One region of the Bradyrhizobium sp. CB82 genome, then DNA from elsewhere that is predicted to be linked to it. Evidence: riboswitches for the same ligand, from Rfam matches in the RefSeq annotation. Region 1 holds a riboswitch; the other holds the start of a gene.
The links. A riboswitch is a leader RNA that binds a small molecule or an ion and turns the genes downstream of it on or off. The one in region 1 is predicted to bind glycine.

Region 1 (6,375 bases):
CTTAAACCAAATGGCCTCCGGCAAACCCGGGGCGGTCAGTTGAATAAAAAGCCTTTATCAATAAACAGGAGATCCTTATTGGAGAGAACCTTATCTGAGGGAACACCAAAGCAGCGTGTATAGCCTCCACGCCCAGAAGCGCAATTGATCTTGAGAGTTTTATCGATACCGCGAGTAAAACATTTCGAGTTCATACAGACGGCAAACCTCTCGCTCAGTCATGCCGTGACGCAACTTTGGCGCCAGATTATCAAACACCTCCGAAGTAACTCCATTTACCGTACGCATTCGATCAATCTCCGAAGGCGACTTGATTATGCGCAATGGAGTGAAGATCGGATCCGACGCATCGGCAAACGTCCGAGGTCCGATTGCATCAACGACACGCAAAAAGTCGCCAACAGGCATTCAAGCCTGCTCTCTGCGCCGAGTTCGGTCCCTATCTTGGCATTGTCTGGCAGTAGATCACTCAATAACTTAACGAGCGCGGAAACACCCTCATCTTTCGGATTGGGGCCGGGCCAAGTCCGGTAGTTTTTCACCCAGGTAGTTTGACTATGAAAATCGTCGTATGAGCCTGGAACGATCCCGATCGCTTCACCAGACAAAGGGATAAGAAGAAAACGGGGTCTGGTAGTCGAATTTGGCGTCGCGCTAATATCGTCAACAAATAGCGCCAGTTGTGCTCGGACGTCACGAGAAGTGCGTCGAAACCGTACTTTTCATCAACCGCCGCGCTTGTTCGACCCGGTTTTCGTACTCGATCTGTGCAAAAGGAACGTACGGAATCGTTTTGATTGAAGGAAGGTCAAGAGTCTTTCTCCGACAGATGCCCTACTCGGGCGGCAAAGGGTACAGAAGTGCGATCAGGAACTTGGAGAGCCTGATCTGATGGATGCGTTGTCAAGAGGCTTGACCTATCCGGAATCTCCTCTGAAGTACGGTTTTTGCCGGCCTGGTATTCAAGTCCACGGTCTAGGTACAGCACCATTACAAAGTCAAGCAGCGGATCGCGGTCCTGGCACCAGGACGGTGGCAGATAACGGATCTCTGGCCATTAACTTCTGGGCGCGCGCAACTTTTGCATGAGATTGATAACCCTCAAACGTGTTTGAGAGCACTCTCGTTCGTCTTTCACGTAATCGAATCAAACATCGCTGATTGCGCGAGGTATCTGCCGCCACATGCTCATCGCGTGGCCTCACCCCGTTGAGGATCGAGCGCGCAAGCGTTTAGATCGCCCAAGCGGCTCTCGGGATCATAGGTGTCCGATACCAGCCACTGATTTGCAAGCACATGGCTTGCTCTCGGGAAACCCTCGCGCAGTCGCGCTAAGCCCGGCTCTAGCCGCTTCAAAGTGTCAAAGAAGAAAGGCGGCCTATTCAAGGCTTGCGCCTGAATTCGCCGCGTGTCGACGCCCAGAGCCGCAGTACGGCCCGAGCCCCGCCTGCAATCGCACCGGGCACGACTTGAGCTTCATGATCGAGCAGCGTCTGTGACGGAGCGGCGGGCAAAAAATGTGCTGATGACCGACTGCGGCAGCCAATCGAAACAATGACAGAGCGATCAGGTTCATTGTGCCTAAATCGCAAATTGTTTCCATCGCGGACCGCAAGGAGCGCTGGCGACTTCATAGTGCTTACGAACGATCTGTCGCGCAAAACAACTGAACCGCAGTCGCGAGATTATCGCTCCCGACACACACAATTACTTCAGACGCACGAACCGCTTCGTTCAGCCATAGATCACCCCAATATTGTCGATCAGGTTAGACCTGCCTGAGTGCTCGTGTCGCACACTTTTCAGCCGATCCCGCAGCATTACTGCAATTTGTTCACTTCTGCGCGGGAAAGCGACGAATATGTCGAGGGGGCGGTATGTTGAGGAAAAGGCGCTTTCTGCGCCGCTGTCGGAATCGTGTCGTTTCGGGGCCAGTCGAACTGCGCCAGACGATCATCAAGTGATCCCTTCTGTGCTGTTATTGACCTTGATGATACCTCGATCTTGACATGCCATCACATGCCTGAAAATATTGGGATGTCTGACGACAGCGTGCGGGAGAGCGCGGTGAGCCGCCAATGGCCATTGCCGCCGACGGAGCAACTCCCCAAGGAAACTCTCAGGCCCAGGACCGCACGCCCAGGACAATCTGGAGAGAGGCGCCAGTTGGCGCCCACCGAAGGGGACCGCTACCCATTGGGCCAGCGGAGCAAGCTCTCAGGTGCACGGACAGATTTGGGGCGGAGCTATGGCGAATACCATTGCGACGTTCACCCCTGTCTTGGAGCACATGATGACAACGATCGCTATTATCGGATCCGGCATTACCGGAGTTACAACCGCTTACGCGCTGGCTGTGCGCGGCTACTCTGTTACAGTATTCGATCGACATCGTTATGCCGCGATGGAGACCTCGTTTGCCAATGGGGGACAATTGTCGGCAAGCAATGCGGAGGTCTGGAACAGCCCAAGCACGATCGTTAAAGGTCTCAAATGGATGCTGCGCAAGGACGCCCCCTTGCTGCTGAACCCGAGTCCAAGTTATCATAAATATACTTGGTTGGCAGAGTTCGTCGGCCAGATCCGTCACTATCGTCGTAACACAATCGAGACGACTAGACTCGCAATCGACGCGCGGCAGCATCTGTTTGACATTGCCGATCGTGAGGGCATCAATTTTGATCTCGAACGACGAGGCATTTTGCACGTCTATTCCAGTAAAGCCGAATTCGATGCAGCTTCTTGCGTGAATAAGCTGCTGCTGGAGGGAGGACTGGACCGGTGCCCCGTAACCCCCTCTGAAATGCGTGCGATCGAACCTGCGCTGCGGAACCAATATTATGGCGGTTTCTTCACCCCGTCTGACTCAACTGGCGACATTCACAAGTTCACGCGCGGTCTTGCTGCGGCCTGCGAGCGAAAGGGTGTGCGCTTTGTCTTCGGAGCACAGATCTTCCAGATGCGCTCGGATGCACAAGGTGTGCTTGTACATTGGCAAGAAGGTCCTCTTAGGAACGAACACAGGGCTCAAAGGGCAGTAATCTGTGCTGGTATTGGCAGCCGCCGTATTGCTTCAATACTCGGAGATCGCGTTAACATCTATCCCGTCAAGGGATATTCCATCACGGTGAACTTGCCGGACACGGTGAGCCAGACAGCAGCGCCGCGTGTCAGCATCCTCGACGAGGCGAGCAAGATCGTCACTAGCCGGTTGGGAGAAGATCGCTTCCGTGTCGCCGGAACCGCTGAATTCAACGGCGAGAACCGCGACATCAGCGCCAGTCGAATTAGGCCTCTGGTGCAGTGGGTGGAACGATTTTTTCCCGGTGTTTGCACGGCGCAGGTGGTGCCTTGGGCCGGCTTGCGTCCCATGACACCCAGCATGATGCCGAGGGTTGGCAGGGGTAAGAGGCCGAACATCTTCTACAACACTGGCCATGGTCATCTGGGCTGGACACTATCGGCTGCGACAGCTGAGATGGTCGCCGACGCCATCATGACGGAGGACGGCGGCACGCCGAGTGGTTGACCTGTAACTGCATACCCAATCCGCGCCAAAGCTCTGAGCACGTCCTATTCTCCACCGCCCTCATATGTAAATGTGAGTCAACGCCTCCAGGGCAGGTCTGCGATGGATCCACGGGGTGGAAACACGGTGCTCGGAGCCGCCGCGCAGCACGTCGACCGGGCTCCAGGGTGAGGATTGGCTGCAGACGATCGGAGCAGGTCAACCCATCACTTCCGACGAGGAAGTCAAGAGCATGAGATCCGTCTATCCGTTTGATTTGGCCCTTGGTGATGCGGTCAGAATTCGCCCCCACCGCCGCGGAACGGCTTGAAGCGGATCGCGAGGCGGCGCTCAAACAATGGCGCCTTGCATCTTCGCCTCCCGTCACATCGGCGCCGGCGCGCGCGAAGCGCACCTGATCTGGAACGAGAATTACGTAAACCTGGTTCAAGTTTGACCGCGAGGAGGCGATCGAACGCAAATTCGAGTCGAACGTCGCGCTTTTTTCGCCGCTCAGAGCGGCTAAGCGATTGAGTTGGAATCGCATTTGTCGTTGGTGGACTGTTGCGATTGCAGGGTTTTGATGCTTCGGTCGTCGGAACCTTGCAGTTTCCTTTTCAAGATTCCGTCGAATCGCCAATCATGATTCCGTCGTCGCATCGGAGGTGGCGATGCGATCGAAGAAGCACAGGACGACGGGATCGGGCGATCTGTTCCGGGCCAGGCTGGACCAGATCTTCAATATGAAGCATGAGCTGGTTCAACTCGCCGGCAAGGTCGATTGGGACTGGATCGACGGCGAGATCGCGTCGCTCTATAGCGAGAATGGTCGGCCGGGCATCGCGACCCGCTTCATGATCGGCTGCTGCTGCTCAAGCACATTTACGGCCTGTCCGATGAGGGGGTGTGCGAGCGCTGGGTGCACGACCCGTATTTCCAGTACTTCACCGGCGAAGAGTTCTTTCAGCACGCGTTCCCGCACGAGCGCTCGGACCTGAGCCGCAAGCGGCTCGGCGACAAGCTGGAGCTGTTGCTGGCCGAGAGCTTGCGGGTGGCGCACGAGGCCGGTGTGAGTGGCGGAGTAATTCTCCCCACTTATGGCATTTGAAAATTTCCCAGTTTTCGCGATGGCCGACCGTCCAGGGCATGCCCTGGACGGTCGGCCATCGCATCGAATCGCCGACGTTCCCCCTGCAGGCGGGAGGGAGGGCGCGGTGCTCAAACTTGGGGAACTTGTCATGATTCTGGATTTGCATCGCCAAGGTCTGTCGTTCAGCGCGATCGCCCGGCAGCTTGGTGTCGACCGAAAGACGGTCAGGGCCTACATCGCCAAAGGATTGGAGCCGCCGGTCTACAAAAAGCGAGTGGCGAGGCCTGGAATTGTCGATCACTTCGAGGCTTATTTGCGCGAGCGGCTGGCCGCCTATCCTGCGCTCACGGCCGTGCGGCTGTGGCGTGAGCTCACGGAACGCGGCTTCGCCGGTGGCTACAGCATCGTGCGCGATCGCGTGCGCGAGCTGCGGCCTTCCCAGCCGGCGGGCTTCGAAGTGCGTTTTGAAACGCCAGCGGGTGAGCAGGCGCAGGTCGACTTCGCCAGGTTCGAGGTCGAGTTCGTCGATGAGCCAGGGATCAAGCGCATCGTCTGGCTGTTCTCCATGGTGCTCGGCTACTCACGCCTGATCTGGGCGCGGTTCGTTGTCCACCAGGACCTCCAAACAGTGCTTCGCTGCCATATCGCCGCCTTAGAGACAATCGGCGGCGTTCCGCGCGAGATCCTCTACGACCGGATGAAAACCGCTGTCCTCGGCGAGGATGCCGAGGGGCTCGTGGTCTATAACCGCGCGCTGATCGATCTCGCTCGCCATTATGGCTTCCAGCCGCGCGCCTGCCGGCCTTATCGGGCCAAGACAAAGGGCAAGGTCGAGCGGCCGTTCCGATACATCCGCGAGGACTTCTTCCTCGGCGGTATCTTCCGCAATCTCGACGATCTCAACGGCCAGCTCCGCCATTGGCTGGATACGGTCGCCAATCCGCGGGTGCACGCCACGACCCGTCGGGTCGTCAACGAGGCCTTCGCCGAGGAAAAGGCGGCACTGCAAGCCTTGCCGGGCGCGCCCTATCGAGCAGTGTTGCATCTGGAGCGACGGGCCTCGCACGAAGGCATGGTGAGCGTCGGCGGCAATCTCTACAGCGTGCCTGATACCACGCGGCGGCGGGTCTTCGATGTCCATGTCCTCGCCGACGAAATCCGCATCTTCGAGGGCAGCGTGCTGGTGGCAAGTCATGCTCCGCTCGAAGGTCGGGGCCAGAAGCGGCTCGATCCGGCACACCGCAAGCTCGCCAGCTTCGGCCGACGCCGTCCAGGCAACACAGAACCCGTCACCCTCACGCGCGCCGGAGACCACGCCGCGCGTCGTTCGCTGGACTTCTACGCGGCCGTCGGCCGCCGCCTGGCAGCCCAGGAGGTCGTGTGATGAGTGCTTCCTCCGTCATCGAGCGCGTCAAGACCAACCTGGTCAGCCTGAAGATGCCGCGCGCCTTGGAAATCCTCGACGTCACCCTGCGCGGCCTCGAACGCGGCGAAATTAGCGCCGTCGAAGCCATCGACGCCTTGCTCACCGAAGAGCTCACGATGCGCGAGAACCGTCGCATCAAAATGGCGGTTCAGATGGCCAAGTTGTCGGCGATCAAGACGCTCGCCGGCTTCGACTTCGCCTTCCAGCCGTCGCTGGACAAAAACCGCGTCCTGGCGCTCGCCGGATTGCAGTTCATCAATCGCGCCGAGGCCGTCCACCTCATCGGGCCACCAGGAACGGGCAAGACCCATTTGAGCCTCGCTCTTGGTGTCGAGGCCGTCAAAGCAGGGC
Region 2 (8,050 bases), 4.5 Mb from region 1:
GCCGCGCCTCAGCGCGGCCCTTCATTTTGACGCCATCGCGGAGCCGGCCATGTCCATCAAGCTCGCCGTTCGCACTTTGCTGCTCTCCGCCCTGATCGGACCGGCCGCAGCCGCGGAGCAGGCACTGCCCGAGGCGATTGCCGCATCCGGCGAGACGGTCGTGCTGAACGTCCACGCCGAGGGCGCGCAGGTCTATGAATGCAAGGCAGGGGCCGACGGCAAGCTCGCCTGGGCCTTCCGCGAGCCGATCGCGACGCTGCTCGTCGACGGCAAGACGATCGGCCGCCACTATGCCGGTCCCAACTGGGAGCATGTCGACGGCAGCGCCGTGGTCGGCAAGGCCATCGGCAACGCGCCAGGCGCTAGCGCAGGCGATATTCCCTGGTTGAAACTCGAGGTCGCCTCACGCCGCGGCAGCGGCGTTCTGACACCCGTCACCACCGTCCAGCGCATCAACACCCATGGTGGCAAGCTCGAGGGTGCTTGCGAGAAGGCCGGCGAGTTCAAAAGCGCGCCCTACTCGGCCGACTACATCTTCCTGCGCAAGGGCTGACCCGGGACTGCCTGGTTAGCCCGCCCCGCCGCCCCCCTCTTTCTTCGCCTGCGCGAGCTCGGCGACCGCGAGATCGCCGGCCTCGCCGAGACGCGCCTCGGCGGTCTTGCGGACGTGAGCAGCGAGCGTCGGCATGCGCTCGATCAGCGCATGAAAGTCCTGCGCGTCGAGCAGCAGAAGCCGCGTCTTCCGCGTCGCGGTGACGGTGCCGCTCCGCTTGGTCCTGTGCAACAGGGCGATCTCGCCGAAGAAAGTGCCGTCGGTCAGCCGGACGTGCTGGTTCGGCAGCGCGATCTCGACCTCGCCCGCCGTGATGAAATACATCGATGATGCGACCTCGCCGCGGCGAACCAGAATCTCGCCCTGCTCGATGGTGCGCGCGCGCAACAGGCGCATGATGTCGGCGATCTCCGATGCCGTGAGATGTGAGAACAACGGCACCCGCGCCAGCATGCCCCAGGTGACGACGAAGTCGCGGCGCTTCACCTCTTCCGCGAAGGCGCTCGAGATGATCGCGACCGGCAGCGCGATCATGGCAAAGCCGCTGATGATGGCGAACACGGAGACGAACTTGCCGAGCGGGGTCACCGGAACGACGTCGCCATATCCCACCGTGCCGAGCGTCACGATCGCCCACCACATCGCCTGCGGGATGGTGCCGAGCTTCTCCGGCTGCACCTCGCGCTCGATGGCGTAGAGGAGCGAAGCGAAGGTGAGCACCACGCCGATCAGGATGACGATGCATCCGATCAATGCGCGCCGTTCGGCATGGACGGCGGCGAGCAGCGAACGCATCGCTGGCGAATAGCGGATCAACTTGAAGAACGGCAGCACGCCGAGCGCCGCCATCGTCGAGTGCCGGCCGGTGGCCAGCACGAACGCTGCAGGGAGGAACGCCATGAGATCGATGATGCCGAGCGCGGAGAAGACGTAGGAGAACCGGTCGGCAAGTGGCGACGCCTTGCGCTGCGTATGGCCGGCGACGGTCCAAAGCCGCGCCGCATATTCCAATGCGAACACGATCACCGCGAGAATGGCGACGCCCGTGAACAGCGCGCCGAATTGAGCGTCCAGATCCGGTACCGAGGCGAGCGTCATCGCCACGACGTCGAGCACGATGACGGCCACGATCACCTGGATGAAGTGCGACCCGGCGGAATAGGCCAGCGGATCGTGCTCCAGCAATTCGTACAAGCGATCCCTCAAATTGGGATCGCGAAGCCCACGTCCTCGCGGAACGAGGCGCACGGCGATCTACGCGCCGACCATGGCTTTTTCGATCGCCGACAGTGCCGCCGCCGCATTGGCGCCGTCGGGCCCGCCGGCCTGCGCCATGTCAGGCCGACCGCCGCCACCCTTGCCGCCGAGCGCTTCGGAGGCGACGCGAACCAGATTAACTGCGTTGAAGCGCGAAGTGAGGTCGGCGGTGACACCAACCACAACGCCGGCCTTGCCGTCCTCGGTGACGCCGACGATCGCGACGACGCCGGAGCCGATCTGCTTCTTGCCGTCGTCGGCAAGGCTCTTGAGATCCTTCATCTCGATGCCCTCGACCGCACGCGCCATCAGTTTGACGTCGCCGACCTCGCGCACGCCTGCGGCTGCGCCATTGCCGGACGACGCAGCGCCGCCCATCGCGAGCTTCTTGCGCGCGTCGGACAATTCACGCTCCAGCTTCTTGCGCTCGTCCATCAGCGCGGTGATGCGCGCCGGCACGTCCTCGAGCGAGGTGCGCAGCTCGGCGGCTGCGGTCTTCGCCAGCGCCATGGTGTCGTTGGCATGCTTGCGTGCATGACGCCCGGTCAGCGCCTCGATACGGCGCACGCCGGAAGCGACCGCGCTCTCGCTTGTCAGCGTGATCAGGCCGATATCGCCGGTGCGCTTGACATGAGTGCCGCCGCAGAGCTCGACCGACCAGCCCATTGCGTTGGCGCCGTGTTCGCGCGCGGTCTTGCCCATCGAGACGACGCGGACCTCGTCGCCATATTTCTCGCCGAACAGCGCACGCGCGCCGGCTTCGCGGGCCTCGTCGACACCCATGATGCGCGTCGTGACCTCGTCATTTTCCAGCACAACGTCATTGGCAATGTCCTCGACGCGGGCGAGCTCCGCCGGCGTGATCGGCTTGGGATGCACGAAGTCGAAACGCAGGCGATCGGGCGCGACCAGCGAGCCGCGCTGAGCGATATGATCGCCCAGTACCTGGCGCAGCGCCTCGTGGAGAAGATGCGTCGCGGAGTGATGGGCGCGGATCGAGGACCGGCGCGCGTGGTCAACTTCGAGCTGGAGCGCGGTGCCGGCCTTAAGCGTCCCCTGCTCCACCGTGCCGATATGCACGAAGAGATCGCCGAGCTTCTTCTGCGTGTCGGTGACACGAAATTTGATCCCGCCCTCGCCGACCATCACGCCGGTATCGCCGACCTGGCCGCCGGACTCCGCATAGAACGGGGTCTGGTTGAGCACGATCGAGCCGGTCTCGCCGGCCTTGAGGCTGTCGGTTTCCTTGCCGTCCTTCACCAGCGCCGCGACGACGCCTTCGGCGCTCTCGGTCTCATAGCCGAGGAATTCGGTGGCCCCCAGCTTTTCGCGCAGCGGGAACCAGATCGCCTCGCTGGCGGCCTCGCCCGAGCCCGCCCAGGACGCACGCGCCTTCTCGCGTTGACGCTCCATCGCATCGGTGAAGGCAGACTGGTCGACGCTGATACCGCGCGACTTTAGCGCGTCCTGTGTGAGATCCAGCGGGAAGCCGTAAGTGTCGTAGAGCGTGAAGGCGACGTCGCCGTCGAACATGTCGCCCTTCTTCAATGACGCGCTCTTCTCGTCGAGGATGGCAAGGCCGCGCGCCAGCGTCTTGCGGAAGCGGGTTTCCTCCAGCCGCAGCGTTTCCTCGATCAGCTTTTCCGCGCGCACCAGCTCGGGATAGGCCTGGCCCATCTCACGCACCAGCGCCCAGACGAGGCGATGCATCAGCGGCTCCTTCGCGCCCAGAAGCTGCGCGTGGCGCATCGCCCGTCGCATGATCCGGCGCAGCACGTAGCCGCGGCCCTCGTTCGAGGGCAGTACGCCATCAGACACAAGGAAGGCCGAGGAGCGGAGGTGATCGGCGATCACCCTGAACGAGGCGACCGTCTGCTCATTCGGTCCGCTACCAAGCGCGGACGCGGTCGCATCGATCAGCTGACGGAAGAGATCGGTCTCGAACACACTGTCGACGCCCTGCAGGATGCAGGCCATGCGCTCCAGCCCCATGCCGGTGTCGATCGAGGGGCGCGGCAACGGCTGGCGCTCCTCCTTCGTCACCTGCTCGAACTGCATGAAGACCAGATTCCAGAATTCGAGGAAGCGATCGCCGTCCTCTTCCGGGCTGCCGGGAGGCCCGCCCCAGATGTGCTCGCCGCGATCGATGAAGATCTCCGAGCAAGGGCCGCACGGACCGGTATCGCCCATCGCCCAGAAATTGTCCGAGGTCGGGATGCGAATGATGCGGTCCTCGGAGAAGCCCGCGATCTTCTTCCACAGGCCGGCCGCCTCGTCGTCGGTGTGATAGACGGTGACGAGCAGCTTGTCCTTCTTCAGCCCGAAATCCTTGGTGATCAGATTCCAGGCGAGCTCGATCGCGCGCTCCTTGAAGTAGTCGCCGAAGGAGAAGTTGCCGAGCATCTCGAAGAAGGTGAGATGGCGCGCGGTGTAGCCGACATTGTCGAGGTCGTTGTGCTTGCCGCCGGCGCGCACGCATTTCTGCGAGGTGGTGGCCCGGTGATAGGGGCGCTTCTCGACGCCCGTGAAGACGTTCTTGAACTGCACCATGCCGGCATTGGTGAACATCAACGTCGGATCGTTGCGCGGCACCAATGGCGAGGACGGCACGATCTCGTGGCCGTTCTTGGCAAAGAAGTTCAGAAAGGTCGACCTGATCTCGTTGACGCCGCTCATGTTCATCCAATCGGGTGCAAGATCCGCCAGAATCCGCCCAAACCTGAAATTAAGGCTGATATCTGCGGGCGATAGCGCTTTTAGACAAGGTGAGCTGCCCTGTCCAGAAACTGTGCAGAGAGATCAGAGGGTTGCCGCAGCCGCGCAATAGGCCGTTGATAGACATTGCGGCCGCGTTGACAGCCTTGGCCAGCCTGTGTTCTGTACCTACATGTAACGTACGGCCACGTCGGGAGAGACCGGCTTTGTTGCCGGCGCCGAAGGAGCAACCGCCCCGGAAACTCTCAGGCAAAGGGACCGTGTGGCTTTGACAGCATCTGGAAAGAGGCGCCGACGGGCATTGAAGCCCGGGTGGCACCCGCCGACGGGATAATACTCTCAGGCACAGCGACAGATGGGGCTTCGACTGGTTTCCCTCGGGGAATTCTCCCCGGGAACCGCGAGGGCCCCTGTGATGCTTGCGTCGGACGACAAGAACTCCCTGAAACGTACCCTTCTTTACGACCTCCATGTCTCCGTGGGCGGCAAGATGGTGCCGTTCGCGGGCTATGAGATGCCGGTGCAGTACCCCGCCGGCGTGCTGAAGGAGCACCTCCATACCCGCAGCAAAGCGGGCCTGTTCGACGTCTCCCATATGGGCCAGATCGCGCTGCGGCCGAAATCCGGGAGGATCGAGGACGCCGCCAGCGCGCTGGAGCGGCTGGTGCCGCAGGATATCGTGGCGATCGCCAAGGGGCGGCAGCGCTATGCTCAGTTCACCAATTTCGACGGCGGCATTCTCGACGATCTGATGGTCGCCAATTTGGGTGATCACCTGTTCCTGGTCGTCAATGCCGCCTGCAAGGCCGAGGACGAGGCACATCTGCGCGCGCATCTCTCCGATGACTGCATCATCGATTCGCTGAACGACCGCGCGCTGATCGCGCTCCAGGGTCCGAAGGCCGAAGCGGCGCTGGCGAAACTTTGTGCAGAGGCACCGGCCATGAAGTTCATGGACGCCGGCCCGCACGAGGTCGCCGGCATCAGGTGCTTCGTCTCGCGCTCCGGCTACACCGGCGAGGACGGTTTCGAGATCTCGGTTCCGGCTGCCGATGCCGAACGCCTCGCCAAGATGCTGCTGGACAATCCGGACGTGCTGCCGATCGGTCTCGGGGCCCGCGACAGCCTGCGGCTGGAAGCCGGGCTCTGCCTCTACGGCCACGACATCGACACCGCCACCACGCCGGTCGAGGCCGCGCTGGAGTGGTCGGTGCAGAAGAGCCGCCGCAGCGGCGGCGCCCGCGCCGGCGGCTTTCCCGGCGCCGAAAAGATTCTCGCCCACTTCGATCACGGCGCATCCCGCCGCCGCGTCGGCCTGCGTGCCGAGGGCCGCGCCCCGGTGCGCGAGGGCGCGCTGCTGTTTGCCGAGAGCGCGGGCGGCGATCCCATTGGAAAGGTCACATCGGGCGGTTTCGGCCCAAGCCTGAGCGCGCCGGTGGCGATGGGCTACGTGCCCATGAGCCTGAGCGCGCTCGGCACAAAGCTCTTCGCCGAGGTGCGCGGCCAGCGCCTGCCGCTCGCAGTCGCTGCCATGCCCTTCGTGAAAAACACCTACAAACGCTGAGGACGAGACAATGACCACTACGCTGTACACCTCCGACCATGAATGGCTCGCCATCGACGGCGACGTCGCCACCGTCGGCATCACCGATTACGCCCAGCAGCAGCTCGGCGACATCGTGTTCGTCGAGCTGCCCAAGGTCGGCCGCGCGCTGAAGAAGACGGAAGCTGCGGCCGTGGTCGAGTCCGTGAAGGCGGCGTCGGACGTCTATGCGCCGATCTCGGGCGAAGTGCTCGAGGTCAACCAGGCGGTCGTCGACGAGCCGGCGCTAGTCAATTCGGAGGCCGCAGGCAAGGCCTGGTTCTTCAAGATCAAAATTGCCGACAAGAGCGAGCTCGGGGGCCTCATGGATGAAGCCGCCTACAAGGCACACACGGCTTAAGGACGATGGAGCAAGCGATGACCGCGCACCGTAAATCCAGCGGCGAAACCGCCGCCAGTTTCGTTCGCCGCCACATCGGCCCCTCAGTGCGCGATGTCACCGCAATGCTCGAAACGGTCGGCGCCAAGAGCGTCGATGCGCTGATGGCGGAGACGCTGCCGGCCTCGATCCGGCAGGCATCTCCGCTCGATCTGGGCAAGCCCCTGACCGAGACCGAGGCGATCGCGCACATGGCCGAGCTCGCAGCCCAAAACCAGGTCTTCACCTCGCTGATCGGCCAAGGCTATTCCGGCACCATCCTGCCCGCGGTGATCCAGCGCAACATTTTGGAAAACCCGGCCTGGTACACGGCGTATACGCCCTACCAGCCCGAGATCAGCCAGGGCCGGCTGGAGGCGCTGTTCAACTTCCAGACCATGATCTGCGACCTCACCGGGCTCGACGTCGCCAACGCCTCGCTGCTCGATGAAGCGACCGCCGCGGCCGAAGCCATGGCGCTCGCCGAGCGGCACTCGCAGGTGAAAGCGCAAGCCTTCTTCGTCGACAAGGACGTGCATCCGCAGACGCTCGCGGTGATGCGCACCCGCGCAGAGCCCTTGGGCTGGAACCTGATCGTCGGCGATCCCCTCAGTGATCTCGACAAGACAGACGTGCTTGGTGCACTGCTGCAATATCCCGGCAGCTCGGGCGCGGTGCGCGACCTGCGGCCGGCCATTGCGACGCTGCGCGCCAAGGGCGCCCTTGCGATCGTTGCCGCCGATCTGCTGGCGCTGACGCTGCTGGCCTCGCCCGGCGAGCTCGGCGCAGATATCGCGATCGGCTCGGCACAGCGTTTTGGCGTGCCGATGGGCTATGGCGGCCCGCACGCAGCCTACATGGCGGTGCGCGATGCGCTGAAGCGGTCGCTGCCCGGCCGCATCGTCGGCCTGTCCGTGGACTCGCGTGGTGCACCCGCCTATCGCCTCGCGCTCCAGACCCGCGAGCAGCATATCCGCCGTGAGAAAGCGACCTCCAACATCTGCACCGCGCAGGTGCTGCTCGCCGTGATCGCCTCGATGTATGCGGTCTATCATGGCCCTGAAGGCCTCTCGCAGATCGCACGCATGGTGCATCGCCGCACCGCCGTGCTGGCCGCGGGTCTGCGCAAGCTCGGCTTCGCGCCACGTTCCGAACACTTCTTCGATACAGTCAGCGTGGACGTTGGTACGAAGCGTGACGAGATCATCGCGCGCGCCACGGCCGAGACAATCAATCTCGGCCTCGGCAGCGACGGCCTGCGCATCGCGCTGGACGAGACCACGACCCCGGCCACCATCGAGGCGGTCTGGCGCGCGTTCGGAGGCAAGCTCGCTTATGCCGAGATCGACGCGACCACGCGCGAGGCGCTGCCCGAGGCGTTGAAGCGGACCACCGGCTTCCTCACCCATCCGGTGTTCCATGCGCATCGCTCGGAAACCGAGATGCTGCGCTACATGCGCAAGCTCAGCGATCGCGACCTCGCGCTCGACCGCGCGATGATCCCGCTCGGCTCGTGCACCATGAAGCTCAACGCGACCACCGAGATGATGCCGCTGACCTGGCC

Region 2: another riboswitch for glycine. It lies ahead of gcvT (glycine cleavage system aminomethyltransferase GcvT); the one in region 1 lies ahead of QA640_RS38290 (D-amino acid dehydrogenase).

What each region holds. Positions count from the first base shown of each region.
Region 1 is NZ_CP121650.1:7,967,417-7,973,791, forward strand. Features, by position in the region: glycine riboswitch at 2,046-2,144, shown strand; glycine riboswitch at 2,147-2,236, shown strand; gene QA640_RS38290 (D-amino acid dehydrogenase) at 2,294-3,529, shown strand; partial or broken gene QA640_RS38295 (transposase) at 4,180-4,577, shown strand; gene istA (IS21 family transposase) at 4,723-5,982, shown strand; partial or broken gene istB (IS21-like element helper ATPase IstB) at 5,982-6,375, shown strand, end outside.
Region 2 is NZ_CP121650.1:3,430,536-3,438,585, reverse strand. Features, by position in the region: gene QA640_RS16400 (DUF3455 domain-containing protein) at 50-553, shown strand; gene QA640_RS16395 (cyclic nucleotide-gated ion channel) at 569-1,801, opposite strand; gene alaS (alanine--tRNA ligase) at 1,808-4,486, opposite strand; glycine riboswitch at 4,707-4,795, shown strand; gene gcvT (glycine cleavage system aminomethyltransferase GcvT) at 4,941-6,089, shown strand; gene gcvH (glycine cleavage system protein GcvH) at 6,100-6,468, shown strand; gene gcvP (aminomethyl-transferring glycine dehydrogenase) at 6,486-8,050, shown strand, end outside.